Linked DNA regions of Defluviitalea raffinosedens. The protein of the gene in region 2 interacts with the protein of the main gene of each other region in a pairwise test. Links are inferred from orthologs where the notes say so. Each region holds a gene or a part of one and is shown on either strand. Other genes may lie near its edges. The genes, in order: JOD07_RS10770 and sfsA.

What was found.
Region 1: the proteins of sfsA (region 2) and JOD07_RS10770 interact in binary tests that used the Escherichia coli proteins (3 or more experiments, as listed by UniProt). The link is inferred for Defluviitalea raffinosedens from one-to-one orthologs.

The regions. Positions count from the first base shown.
Region 1 is NZ_JAFBEP010000015.1:35,502-42,915, reverse strand. The notes cover bases 1,959-4,908. They hold JOD07_RS10770 (glutamate-5-semialdehyde dehydrogenase), read right to left. Parts: upstream 4,083-4,908; coding sequence 2,835-4,082; downstream 1,959-2,834. Other genes in these bases: JOD07_RS10760 (DUF2085 domain-containing protein), read right to left, coding at 4,746-4,908; JOD07_RS10765 (5-formyltetrahydrofolate cyclo-ligase), read right to left, coding at 4,146-4,712; ruvA (Holliday junction branch migration protein RuvA), read right to left, coding at 2,005-2,613; ruvB (Holliday junction branch migration DNA helicase RuvB), read right to left, coding at 1,959-1,986. In the rest of the region: JOD07_RS10790 (cell division protein ZapA), read right to left, coding at 1-185; JOD07_RS10785 (DUF1836 domain-containing protein), read right to left, coding at 257-850; more of ruvB, read right to left, coding at 979-1,958; more of JOD07_RS10760, read right to left, coding at 4,909-5,396; JOD07_RS10755 (zinc-ribbon domain-containing protein), read right to left, coding at 5,418-5,960; JOD07_RS10750 (DUF896 domain-containing protein), read right to left, coding at 5,984-6,184; JOD07_RS10745 (hypothetical protein), read left to right, coding at 6,353-7,348; proB (glutamate 5-kinase), read right to left, coding at 7,364-7,414. UniProt on the Escherichia coli protein: Catalyzes the NADPH-dependent reduction of L-glutamate 5-phosphate into L-glutamate 5-semialdehyde and phosphate. The product spontaneously undergoes cyclization to form 1-pyrroline-5-carboxylate.
Region 2 is NZ_JAFBEP010000009.1:80,604-87,833, reverse strand. Bases 1,959-4,724 are described here. They hold sfsA (DNA/RNA nuclease SfsA), read right to left. Parts: upstream 3,804-4,724; coding sequence 3,114-3,803; downstream 1,959-3,113. Other genes in these bases: JOD07_RS08540 (cysteine desulfurase family protein), read left to right, coding at 4,035-4,724; JOD07_RS08550 (secondary thiamine-phosphate synthase enzyme YjbQ), read left to right, coding at 2,686-3,093; JOD07_RS08555 (diguanylate cyclase domain-containing protein), read right to left, coding at 1,959-2,410. Outside these bases: JOD07_RS08560 (response regulator), read left to right, coding at 1-1,046; more of JOD07_RS08555, read right to left, coding at 1,109-1,958; more of JOD07_RS08540, read left to right, coding at 4,725-5,156; JOD07_RS08535 (tRNA 2-thiocytidine biosynthesis TtcA family protein), read left to right, coding at 5,167-6,003; ade (adenine deaminase), read left to right, coding at 6,222-7,230. UniProt on the Escherichia coli protein: Binds to DNA non-specifically. Could be a regulatory factor involved in maltose metabolism.

The DNA.
Region 1 (7,414 bases), on a different replicon or contig from region 2:
TTTATTGAAGTCAAAATGGCAAGCATATTGGTACTTAACTTTCTAGAAGATTCAGCCTTTTTCACTTCATTCATCTTCTGATCAATATACAGGGCAACTCTTTGAATATATTCGTGACTCTCTTCTCCAACTAATGTATAGACTCTTCCACCTATTATGACTTCGATTTTATTTTTTTGACCCATATGACCGCTCCTTAGTTCATTAAAGAGTATTAACTTTATTATACCATATTGCCTGATCAAACAACAATAATTTATCCTTCTGCATTAGTAAAATACTTCTCTGATATCAAATGAATCAATCTTTTAATCGCTATTGTTTCAGCCATTAAAGTCAAGACAAGCATAAAAGCAGAAACTACATCTTTTTCATCACTTGAAACATGATCTTTTTGCAATAATTTGTTCACTTCTTCAAGCGTATGAGGCAAAAAACTTTCCCAATTTTTCAAGACATTTTTATGCAATAAAATATAATCCTCATATAAATTGGACACCTTAATGATATCATCATCAAAAGTTTCAGGATTCTTTAATATAGGAGCAAGTACAAGCTTTATTTCATCCAGAGAATATATTGCTTTCAAATTATCAATCAATGAAAGGAGAATCAAATGATTTCTTGTATAATATCTTCGGTCGAGGGGAGGAGGAAGCACTCCTACTCTTACATAGTTCTGAATCATTGTTTTTGTGAAATTCTTGCCTTGTTTATTAAAAAAACGAACTACTTGTGAAATCGTCATTTCATCATTGAATGTATTAAGTTGTATGAACTGACATTCATCAGACACTACTTTAGCTAATTTTAGCAGTTCCTGCTCAGTAAAATTTATTTTTTCACCCATTTTAACTTCCTTTCTCCTAAATTAGCGAAATCCTTTTTGCTTAAGTCTATATACATTATCTATATTAAGTAGAGTTTTACTCTATATAATTATAATAGACCAAATTGATCATTTTTGTCAATCGAAATTCATTTTTCAGTTTGAAGTGGTTCTATTCCAAAGTGTTTATAGCCTAAAGCTGTAACAACTCTGCCTCTGGGAGTTCTGTTGATCAATCCAAGTTGAATCAAAAATGGTTCATAAACATCTTCAATGGTGTCATTTTCTTCTCCAATTGCAGCGGCTAAGGTATCTATCCCTACCGGTCCTCCTCCGAATTTTTCAATCATTGCAAGAAGCATTTTTCTGTCGATTCTGTCAAGACCCATTTGATCAATCTCCAGTGATTCCAATGCTGCCGAAGCCACCAATTCATCGATATACCCCTCATATTTTACTTCTGCAAAATCTCTTACTCTTTTTAAAAGTCTGTTGGCTATTCTCGGAGTTCCTCTGGATCTTCGTGCTATTTCTTCTGCCCCAGCAGCAGTTATTTTTATTCCTAAAACTTTAGCTGAGCGCGCCACAATTTTAGTAAGCTCATCCGTATTATAGTATTCTAATCGCTGAATTACACCAAATCTGTCTCTTAATGGAGCAGTCAATAATCCTGCCCGCGTTGTCGCACCAATAAGGGTAAATTTAGGAAGATCCAGTCGTATGGATCTGGCGCCTGGTCCCTTTCCAATAACAATATCTATTGTAAAATCTTCCATGGCTGGATATAATATTTCTTCTACATGGCGGTTTAAACGATGAACTTCATCTATAAACAGAAGATCTCCCTCATTTAAATTATTAAGTATTGCTGCCATATCCCCAGGTTTTTCAATGGCTGGTCCTGATGTGATCTTAATATTAACCTGCATTTCATTGGCAATAATATTGGCTAATGTAGTTTTCCCCAATCCCGGAGGGCCATAGAGCAGTACATGGTCCAATGCTTCCTTTCTGTTTTTAGCTGCCTGAATAAACACTTTTAAATTTTCTTTTACTTTTTTTTGCCCAATATAATCCTCTAATGTTCTAGGACGTATATTGGCTTCTATTTCTAAATCTTCGTTTCTTAATTCAGCAGTTATGATACGATCTTTCATCAACTTCACCCATTTCATCTAAATTAATGCCAACTTTTTAAGGGCATCTTTAATCATTTCTTCAACAGACATATCTTCTTTGAAAACCTCCTTAACTGCTTTTGCAGCATCCACCCTGCTATATCCCAAAGCCGTCAGAGCAAAGATAGCTTCTTCAGCAGTACCGTTTTGCTGTACTTCTAAAACAGTTTCTCCTCCTAATCCTACAGCTTCCAGTGTATTTATTTTATCTTTTAACTCCAGAATCATTCTCTGTGCAGTCTTTTTTCCGATGCCCGGGGCACTACTTAAGGTTTTTATATCCTCTGTTATTACGGCCATGCATAAATCAGCAGGTGATAAGGTCGAAAGTATCCCCAGTGCTCCTTTTGGACCTATACCACTTACCGAGATAAGCCTTTCAAACATGTTAAGTTCATCTTGGGACATAAATCCGTATAAAGCCAATTCATCTTCTTTAACCTGAAGATGGGTAAAGATCTTAACTTCTTTTCCGACAGAAGGAAGTTTACTCACAGTAGATGAAGATATGTAGATTTTATATCCTATCCCATTCACATCTACGATGATCCACTCCTCCGTCATATAATCTAAAATTCCCTTAATAAATGAAATCAAAACTTTCATCCTTTCTGGACAATCCTTTTACAATGATCCAATCATAATCTCATTGCAAGAAGAACATTCGTTCTTTATTCATTCATTATACTGTAAGCATAAAAAAATAACAAGATTCAACAGAATATAGTGAAATGCTTCCCTGAATTAGGAAATCCAGAAGAATTTCCTATGCAATAAAAAAACCGCTGATGTAAATTATCTAAATCAGCGGTCTTAAAATTACATAGTTACTGACGGATTTGTCCGTTTCCATAGATGATATATTTTATTGTAGTCAATTCCTTTAAGCCCATAGGTCCTCTTGCATGAAGTTTTTGCGTACTGATTCCAATCTCAGCTCCAAAACCAAATTCAAAGCCATCTGTAAAACGGGTTGATGCATTCACATACACAGCAGCAGCATCGATTTCTTCCAAGAAACGTTGAGCATTCGTATAATCTTCCGTAATAATGGCTTCGGAATGTTTTGTGCCATACTTATTGATATGTCCAATAGCTTCATCAATGGAATCAACTACTTTGACAGAAATAATGTAATCCAGGTATTCCATTCCCCAATCCTCTTCTGTTGCTCTGTTAACATCAGGAAGGATTTCCAGGACCTTTTCATCCCCTCTGATTTCCACATTATATTTTTTAAGCTCATCATACACTTTAGGCAAGAAGATTTCTGCCACGTCTTTATGAACCAGTAAGCTTTCTGCTGCATTGCAGACACCCGGCCTTTGAACTTTTGCATTTACAGTAATAGAAACTGCTTCATCCAACTTAGCTTTATGGTCAACATATATATGACAGTTGCCTATCCCAGTTTCAATTACTGGGACTGTACTATTTTGGACTACCGTTTGAATAAGCCCGGCACCGCCTCTGGGAATTAAAACATCTAAATACTCATTTAATCGCATCATTTCTTTAGCTGTTTCCCTGCTGGTATCCTCAACCAATTGAACAGATTCTTTAGGAAGCCCTGCTTCATCCAAAGCATTCTTCAAGATTTTAACAATTTGAATATTAGAATGTATGGCTTCTTTCCCGCCTCTTAAAATCACTGCATTCCCTGTTTTAAGACATAAACCAAAAGCATCTGCGGTTACATTCGGTCTGGCCTCATAAATAATTCCTATTACACCCATAGGTACTCTTTTTTGTCCAATTACTAACCCGTTAGGGCGTTTTTTCATGGATAATACTTCTCCTACCGGATCTTCCAGCATAGCAATTTGTCTTAAACCTTCTGCCATAGATTCAATTCTTTTTTCATTCAATGTAAGTCTGTCAATTAATGATCCTTTTATGCCATTTTCTTTAGCGAACTGTAAATCAATTTCATTAGCTTTTATAATTTCATCTTTATATTGTAATAAAAAATCAGCAGCTTTAATGAGTCCCTTATTTTTCTCTTCTGAAGACTTTTTTGCAAGTATTATAGATGCTTCCTTTGCCAATGCGCCTTTCTGTTGCAACTCTTCCATTCCATCACCTCATTATTTGTAATGTTTCGATTATTTTATCACGAGGATATATTTTATGCAACTTTATTTTATCCATCCTTTGTCTGTAACAATGGTATCTAAAGGGACATCATAAGGATCTGAAGGAATTTTGTCAATGAGTTGAAAATCATATCCTAAACCTATAATCTTTAATGCTCCTTTAACAGAAGAAAGATAACGATCATAATAACCTCCCCCATAACCGATTCTGTTCTTATCTCTGCCAAATACTGCTCCCGGAACTAAAATCAAAGTCTCTTGATTACTCTCTATTGGTTGTATACAGTCCTCTCTGGGTTCAAGAACATTAAAATGGCCTGCTTCTAATTCATCCAAAGATTTTATTTTAGAAAAAATCATTTCTTTCTTTTTAGGATTGACTTTAGGAACTGCAATGATTTTTCTGTCCAATAATCCTCTAAGAATAACTTTTTTAGTATCCACTTCATTTCCCATACTTACATATGTAAAAATCATTTTACATTGATGATACAAGGATGAATGAATAAGTTTTTCATAAATGAATTGACTTTTATAATATATTTCCTCTTCCGGCATTTGAGCTCTCATATCAAGAAATATCTTTCTAAGTCTTTGCTTTTCAGTCATATTTAACAGCTCCTGTTGATTACAAATAAAATTTTATCTGTATTGAGCTAACAGAAAATCATTTAACCATGACAATCCGCTCATAATCATCATAGAAATAATAAATGATATAAAATATATAATTTTCTTATTCATCGATACTAATAAATTCCTTATTATGATGAAAATCATCTGAACATAAACATATATAAGTGTACCTACAGTAATCCCTGATATACTCCACCATACAACAATTGATTGCATCGAAAATATCCCTGCAAAAGGGATCAAAGCACAAATCATAATGATTAAATCCTTATAATTCTCAACAATACTTAAATTATTCCCTTTCATAACCTGATAGTTTTTAAGCAAAAGAATGAAAACAGGCCAAAAAACTCCAAATAAAAATCCAGTAATCAATCGCGCTATATTATTAGATGCCCTGAGTCCTATATAAGACGTTGCTCCATCAATCATCATAGGAATCCAGCTAAGTAAAATAAACAGCAGTATTTTTAAGGAAGGAGGCTTATTTCCTTTCCATCGCTTTCTAGAAAACAGATATAAAAAGCCCAGGAATACTCCCATGTATATTCCTGTACACCTCGCACAAAGAGGCAATTGGTGATTCCCAATAAAAAAAGAACGTTCAGGAATTTGATGGCATACTGAACGACCTATAAAATAAATCCATTGCATCATTTTATTTTCACCCAAGGGATTTTACTGATAATACTGAAAATTATTGAAGCCAAAAGCAAAGATCATACAGCAAGTACAGATGAAAATAAGATATATAATACTATAAGTAAGCAACGCATATCCAAAGGTTTTTCGATCCTCATCTTCTTTGGTCATAAAAATGATCGCTGCAATAATACCGATTAAAGAACCTATTCCTGGCAATGCAGAAATCAAAACAGAAAGCGTAACCTTTATCCAATTGTTAAGGGGCTGTGTATTCTTTTCAGGTATCTTCTGATTTGAACCAAATTTATTTTCTGTCACAGAAGGAGATTCTTCAAAATGTTTCGTCTTAATAGTTGGTTCTTCTTCAGGTGTAGTTTTAATAATGGGTTCATCTGATATAATCTTAATAATTGGCTCTTCTTCGTCTTTCTCTGATTTTACCTCAACATTTCGATTTTCTATATGATCTTCTATATGGTTTTCTATATTAATGGTGTCATTTACCTCTGTTCCACAGTAAGGACATTCTTTTTGACCGTCTTCAATAATTTTTCCGCATTCTCTGCAATAACTCACTGTAATCTCTCCTATCCAGTTTTCTATTTAGATTTTAAATCCCTTATGGTTCCGTCTTCATTTTGAATTTTCACATTTCCCATAGTTAACCTAAAATTTCTTTTTACCAGTTCGATATATTCTCTTCGCAGTTGCTCCTGCTCTATTTTTTCTTCTTGGGTAAGCCCAACGGATTTCTGCTTTTTATACAACTCATTGATTCTGTTTATTTTTTTCTCTTCCATTTTGTCCTCCGTAAATATCTAGTATTTTTTATTATTATAATATATTTTCCACGAAATATCAAAGATTGTAAAAATGTAAAAGTAAATTTGCATGTTGTCAAGAGTTCTGGCAAATACTATTTTCATTAGGAAAATTATTTTGCATTTTGCAATGGAAGGAGGAAGAATATGAAAAAAAGATTTAATATAGTATTGCTTTTTTTATTGGCTTTAATTCTACTTGTCGGATGTCAAAAAAAGCACGAGAATTCCAGTTCGGATTCATCAGAAAGTAATTCTCCTCCATCTGCATTAGAAGATTTACAAAAATTATCTGAAGAACTCATCACCACAGTCAGTAAAAAAGATTGGGCAGGCGGAGCAGAGCAAATTAAATCCATCCATTCAAAGTGGAACACCTTCTTTGCCGATGCACAGAAAAAAGGTATGACTGCTGAGAAAGCAGATGAATTCAATAAAGATCTTAATACACTAACTACCCTAATTATTTCAAAAGCAATGGATGATAGTAAAAGCAAAGCTGCTTTAGAATATAAAAAAGCAGCCTTGGAATTAGAACGAGCTATGTCTAAAGGCGCTGAAGATTCACAAGGACAATCTGGCGGTGGATCCAGTGGTAGCTCCGCTGGTGGCTCCGGAGGCGAATCCAGTAACTCTGGAGGAGGAGCTGGCAGTTCCGGGGGTGAATCTGGTCAATCCGGACAAAACGGAAATTCCGGTGTATCCGAAAAAGAACTGAAATTACCCGAGGAAATTCTTCCAGATTCATATCCTTTAATGACTGCAACTCCTGAAGAATTAGAAATTGTCCATGCAGCTGTAAAACTTACAAAGCACATACCTTATATGACTGAATTATTTGAGGCAAAATTACCATCCGAAGTCTTAATACTGAAATATCATATCAGAAATATCAAAATATCTTCAAAGCAAGGAAACTGGGATGAAATCAAAAAAGATTTGAAAGAAATTGATGAAATATGGCCAAAACTTCAACCAAAAGTAATGGAAAAAAAAGACACTTTAGCTATTCAATTTAATCAAAGTATAGTGGAATTAAAAAGTGTTGTGGATCAAAAAAGTTCTACTTTAACAACTATTAAATGTGATATAGCATTGGAAAACATAAAAAAAATATCCGATTTATTAGAAAATGAACGCTGATATCAGCGTTCATTTTTACTCTTGTGTACGTTTTTCAAACAGTGTTCCCACTATTTCTCCTTCTAA
Region 2 (7,230 bases):
AAGATTTATTTAAATACAGGTCACTTCAGGATTTTTTTAAAGGCATTCTCGTACAATTCAATAATCTGATCACCAATACAACCCATTCCATGTTGATCAATGAAGCTTATACTAAAGAGAAAAAAGGATTTGTTATTTCAGATAAAGGCAATCGATTAGTAGTGTATGCTGCTACAGGGGAATATGAAAGATTTATTGGCAGTGAAGTCAATATGCTTTCAGATATAGATGACGAGGTATTAGCACTTATTCATCAGCATCATGATGAGGATTTCATCAAACTCTCAGAGGATTATTTGCTTGCTTATCATAAAGGAATTACAAACAACAGAAATTATTTTTATATCCATCATAATAATATAGAGGTTGATTTGAATCTCGTAAAAGTATTCTTATCAAATGTATCGACAGCACTGGATAATTTTCTGGCAAATAAAACTCGCATAATGAACCAGAGAAATCTTATTTTTGCACTGGGCGAAATTGTAGAAAAAAGAGACTTAAATACAAGTAAACATACAAAAAGAGTTTCGAAAATAGCTGCAGAAATTGCAAAATGGGCGAAATTGCCTGATGAAATGATCAAAAACATTGAACTGTCAACATCTCTTCATGATATTGGCAAAATTGCTGTATCTGACAGTATTTTGAATAAAAAGGACAAGCTTACTTCTGAAGAATTTGAAATTATGAAAAAACATACAGAGATTAGTTTGGAGCTTTTTAGCATATTGGATCATGAGCTGCGGACCATTGCATATAATATTTCAAGACACCATCATGAACAATGGAATGGGCAAGGATATCCAGACAGGTTAAAAGGAGAGGACATTCCTATTGAAGCCAGAATTGCATCCATTGCGGATGTTTTAGATGCCCTGACCCATAAACGCCCCTATAAAGAAGCTTGGAGCTTTGATGATACGATGGATTACCTTGAAAAGCAAAAAGGAATTCAATTTGATCCAGTTCTCATTGACTACGTTATAGAAAATAAGGACAAGATTCGTGAAATTCTATCAAAGTACAATGAAGGAGACGAATAAAAAGGTTTATAAAAGACATAAAAGCTGGAAACTGTATGAGCAGTTATCCAGCTTTTTGTGTTTTATTTATATATTTGAAAGGTATTTCTTCCACTTTTTTTAGCATGATATAATGCGATATCTGCTCTTTTAAGCAGAGTTTCTTCGTCCAGGCCATCTTCGTAAAAAGCCATTCCGATGCTTAAAGTAGCATTAAATTCACAGGAGTTAATTTTCCATTTGGGCTGAATATCGTTAATAATTCTTTTTGCTATACTGATGGCATCTTTTTTTTGATTGACCCTTAATAAAATACAGAATTCATCCCCACCCAGACGGGCCAATACATCGGATTTTCTCAGACAAGCTTTTATTTTTTGAGAAAACTGGCACAATAATTTATCTCCTATATCGTGACCTAATGTATCATTAACCTGTTTAAAGCGATCAATATCTATGTACATTACTGCAATGTTTTCATTAAGATTGCTGGCTTCATCGATACACTGAGTTAATTTTGTTTTAAAGAGCCTTCGGTTGGGCAAATTGGTCAAGGTATCATGATAGGCCAAATACCTTAGCTTTTCTTCAAACAATTTTCTTTCCATGATTTCTCTTGCAACCAAAAGAAAATGCTTTGGATTTTCATCCTCATTCAGAACCAAAGACATTTTGACTTCCAGCCACAGCCAGGAATGATCTGAATGCATATGACGAAATTCCAATGTGGCTGATTCTTTGGTTTTTAACATATCCTGGATTTGATTTTTAACTTCTTCAATTTCGCTGGGATGAATGAAATTAAAAAAGCTCTCTCCGACATAATTTTCGGGTGCATGTCCTAAAATAGCGTTATGCGAAGGAGAAGCATAGATTACTTTTCCGTTAAGATCTATAATACTGACAAGATCTGTCATATTATCGGCAATCAATCTATATTTCTTTTCGCTGTCCTTCAGGGCTTTTTCTTTTCTTTTTCTTTCAGTAATCTCTCTGACAATAGCAATAATATGGGTACAGATCCCTTCATTATTAAACAGAGGAGTAATTTTTGACTCGAAATATTTATAGTTTTCATCGCTATCAGAATCAAAAGATTCAAAGAAGCCATGATCTTCATATGTAATACAATGTTTTTGAGCAATAGCATATTTATACTGATGGATGATTGAATCAGCTAATATTTTAGGCAGCATATCATGAACAGTTCGTCCAATGGCATCTTCGGTTAAACCAGTATATTGCTTTGCTGCTTTGTTTATAAATGAATAACGAAAATCATCGTCGTCGTTTACTTTTATAAGAAAAATAAAGTCAGAGATGTTATTAAAGATGTTTAAATACCAATCTATACGATTAAAGATGTATGAATCCTTAGAGAGCATTTATTTCCCCCCTGAAAAGTTGCTCTGCTGATAGTGAACACATGAGTGTTGTGAGAAGTTGATTATATTGCAAATAACATTGTTATAATTACATTATACACCTTTAACGAAAAAAACATAAGATTTTTATAAGCTTTAATGATAATTTTTGATCAAAATTGACAGTATTATAAATACAATATAAACTTTTTTATGAAATAAGAAAATTCGTCTTGTTTTCAAGACCTGATCTTTCTTGTTTCGAAATAATTTTATTTTTCTAAGGAGGAATTGTTATGGAAACCAGTTTATTTCAATTTCAAGTGGTTACGAGGAAAAATGAAGAGTTTATAGATATTACATATTTAATCAGGCAGGCGGTAGAAAAATCCAGAATTCAAAATGGTATTGCCGTTGTATATTGTCCTCATACAACATCTGGTATTACCATTAATGAAAATGCTGACCCTGATGTTGTAAGGGACATTATAGCAACATTGGATAAAGTTTTTCCTGTACATGGGGATTACAGGCATATAGAAGGGAATTCCCATGCCCACTTAAAATCTTCGTACATGGGTGCAGAAAAGACCATCATAATACATGAAGGGAAATTGGTGCTGGGGACCTGGCAGAGCGTGTATTTTTGCGAGTTTGACGGCCCCAGAAACAGAAAAGTATATATTAAGCTGATATCAGGTTGAATTTGAACATGTAAGTGCTTTTATATTTTTACAGGGATGCTTTCAACGATTTTTACTTCATCAGGAGCTATACTGCATCTGTAGGCGAGAATCTTAACTCCTGCTCCTTGAGCTTCCTTTATTTTTTGTGCAAAGGCCGGATCCATAGCAACATTTGGACTAAAACCTTTTGCATACTCTATTTGAACGACAAAAAGTATTGCTCCACGATACCCGTTATTAACTGCGTGAATCATTTCATCAATGTGCTTACGTCCCCGTTCTGTAGGGGCATCCGGAAAGAAACTCCATTGATCTTTTTCTAATGTGACACCTTTAACTTCAACAAAGCAAATGCCATCTTCCCCCATAAGCTGAAGATCAAAACGGCTGTTTGAATAGGATACTTCTTTTTTGATAACAGGGTATCCTTTTAACTCTTCAATGATACCGCTTAAAACGGCTTCGTGGGCAAGAGCATTAGGAAGCTGAGAGTCAATTGAAATCCAGCTGTTTTCCTTTTGAACCATTCTAAGCTCATAGTTGGTTTTTCTTGTGGAAGAAGGATGATAGGAAAGCATCACTTTTACTCCCGGATATAGCAATTCTTTCAGTCTTCCGGTATTTGGAACATGACAAATCACTTCTTTTCCTGATACATTCACATGAGCAATAAATCGATTGGGGCGTTTTATGAAAGTACCGTAGCAGATTTCATAATTGAGTTTCATAGTATTAACCTTTCTAAAGAATCATGATTGTTGATATTTTTATAGTTATTATTATAACTTTTAAACGATTAAGTCAACAGTTAAAAATTTATAATTCTTATGAAAAGTAATAAAGTTTATTCCATAATGTTATATGTTATAGAAATAATTTTATATTGACAAATATTATTTAAAAACGTATCATGATTCATAGTAATTTTAGGTATATGATACTATAAGAGGAGTAATAAAATGATTTACTTAGATCATGCCGCTACTACACCTGTTTGTGAAGAAGTTTTACAGGTTTTTTATAATGTTTCAAAATCTTATATAGGTAATCCGAATTCATCTCATAAATTAGGAAGAGAAGCCGGAGCATATCTGGATTCATGTACTAAAAATATTGCTGATCTGCTTGGGGTTAAAGAAAATGAAATCATCTATACCTCAGGAGCTACGGAAGCCAACAATTTAGCCATTAAAGGCATTGCAAACGGATATAAAAGATATGGCAGGCATATTATTTCAACTTATCTGGAACATTCGTCCGTTACAGGACCTCTGACAGCATTACAAAATTTAGGTTATGAAATAGATTATGTCGATATTTTGGAGAATGGTTTAGTAGACTTAGACCATTTGAAGGAATTATTAAGAGAAGATACTATACTGGTTTCAATAGGTTATGTGGACAGTGAATTGGGAATTGAGCAGAATATTGAGCAAATAGGAGATATCCTGTTAAATTATCCTCACTGTTTCTTCCATGTGGATGCTACACAGGCTATAGGGAAGATTCCTGTTTCATTAGAGAAAGTTGATCTGGCTACATTTACTCCCCATAAATTCTATGGTATTAACGGATGTGGAGTATTGGTCAAAAAAGAAAATATCATTATCGAACCTCTTATTCATGGAGGAATAAGCACTACCCCATTCAGAAGCGGTACGCCGACCCTTGCCTTAGTGGCAGCACTGGAAAAAGCATTGATTTTGGCAACCGATGATCTGGAAAGCAAATATAATTATGTAAAACAGCTTAATGCCACATTGCGAGAACATTTGAAGCAATATCCAAATGTTAGGATCAATAGTACCGATCATGCAGTTCCCTATATTTTAAATATCAGTATCAAGGGAGCTGATACAATGGCATTTCAAAGGGAATTAGAAAATTATGATATTTATGTTTCTACTAAATCTGCTTGTTGCGCTCCCAATACGCCTTCGAGAGCAGTCTATGCCATTACAAAGGACAGAAAATTGGCTCTTAGTACCTTAAGAGTGAGTCTGAGCCATCATACTACAGAAAAAGATATAGAAACTTTTCTGAAATGCTTCGACCAGTGTTATAAAAAGTTAGTAAAGTAAGGATGGGAATATGGAAAAGTACAAAGAAATCGAGCGAAGTATCATAAAAAAATATAGGAAGCAAATTTGGTCCAGATTTATTACAGCAATTAACGATTATGAGCTTGTTCAGGAAGGAGATAAGATTGCGGTCTGCATCTCCGGAGGCAAGGATTCCATGCTTCTTGCCAAGTGTATGCAGGAATTGCAAAGACATGGAAAGGTTAAATTTGAGCTGGAGTTTTTAGTAATGGATCCGGGTTATAATCCCATAAACAGGCAAAGAATCATTGATAATGCGGAGTATCTTAATATCCCTATAAAAATATTCAATACGGATATATATGATATTGTTGCAGATATTGCGGATTCTCCCTGCTATTTATGCGCAAGAATGAGAAGGGGATATCTGTATAAAAATGCTCAGGACTTAGGATGCAATAAAATCGCTCTGGGACATCATTTTGACGATGTAATCGAAACGATTTTAATGAGTATCCTTTATAGCGGCCAGATAAAAACCATGATGCCTAAATTGCATAGTACAAATTTTAAAGGAATGGAATTGATCAGACCATTGTATTTGGTTAAAGAAGAGGACATTATTGCCTGGAAAAGGCATCATGATCTGCAGTTTATCCAATGTGCCTGCAGACTGACAGAAAATTGCATGCTTGGGGACAGTGGCGGAGGTTCCAAGCGTCAGGAAATGAAAGCATTAATAAAGAAATTCAGACAAACCAATCCAAACATTGAAATGAATATTTTCAGAAGTGTTCATAATGTGAATTTGAATACCGTTATTGGCTATACGAAAGGTAATGTTAAGTATAATTTTTTGGATGATTATGATAATAAGATGGAATAACTTTAAAAGCAAAAGACTCGGGGAACCGGGTCTTTTTTTCATAAAAAGCGAGATCTGAAAAACTTTGCTCCTAAAATATATTGTGATATAATATATTATTTATAAATAAAATATTTAAAAATGTTTTACTTATTAGAAAATTGATAGATGAGATATAGATATATAAAATGAGTTCCTTATAAATTTTGTTGTTAAATTTATGTAAAAAGGAGGATTATATGCATTATAAAGAATATGAAAGAGTTTCTCAGGCCGCCCTAAAAAAGATTGATGCTGATTTGGTCTTAAAAAATGGAAACATCATAAATGTGTTTACAGAAGAAATTTATAAGGCAGATTTGGCGATTCATAACGGTTATATTGTTGGGGGGGGAAATTATCGAGGAAAAACTGAAATGGACCTGGAAGGGAAATATGTGTGTCCTGGTTTTATTGATTCCCATCTTCATTTGGAATCCACTTTGGTTTCTCCGGCAGAACTGATACATAATGCAGTTTTATGGGGCACAACGACATTTATCGTTGATCCTCATGAGTCCGTTAATGTAAGTGGCTGTGATGGAATAGAATATATTTTGGAACAGACCAATGAAGTTCCGGCCAATGTATTTGTCATGATGCCTTCCTGTGTTCCGGCAACGCCTATGGAAGATAATGGATCTATGTTTACAGCAGAGGAAATGAAAAGATACATTAACCATCCAAGAATACTGGGCTTGGGGGAAGTGATGGATTATCATTCTGTAGTGAATGCTGAACGATCCATGTTTGAAAAGCTGGACTTGTTCAGAGATAAAGTCATTGACGGCCATGCTCCGTTCTTAACCGATGAACAGCTGGCAGCTTATGTTCTTGCAGGGATCAGTACGGACCATGAATGCTGTGATTTTGATTATGCATTAAAAGAATGCAGAAATGGAATACAGGTATTAATCAGAGAAGGGTCAGCAGCCAAAAATCTTGAGGCTATTGTAAAAGGAATTATAGAGAAAAATATTGACACTTCACGATTTTCTTTTTGTACGGATGACAAACATATTGAAGAAATCAGAGAAGAAGGACATATAAGCTATAATATTAAAAAAGCCATCTCGTTGGGTCTAAGTCCCTTAAAAGCCATAAAGATGGCAACAATAAATGCTGCTAGATGCTACGGATTAAAAAAATTAGGGGCTGTCGCTCCCGGATACCAGGCAGACTTAGTAATTTTAAAAGATTTAGAAAGCA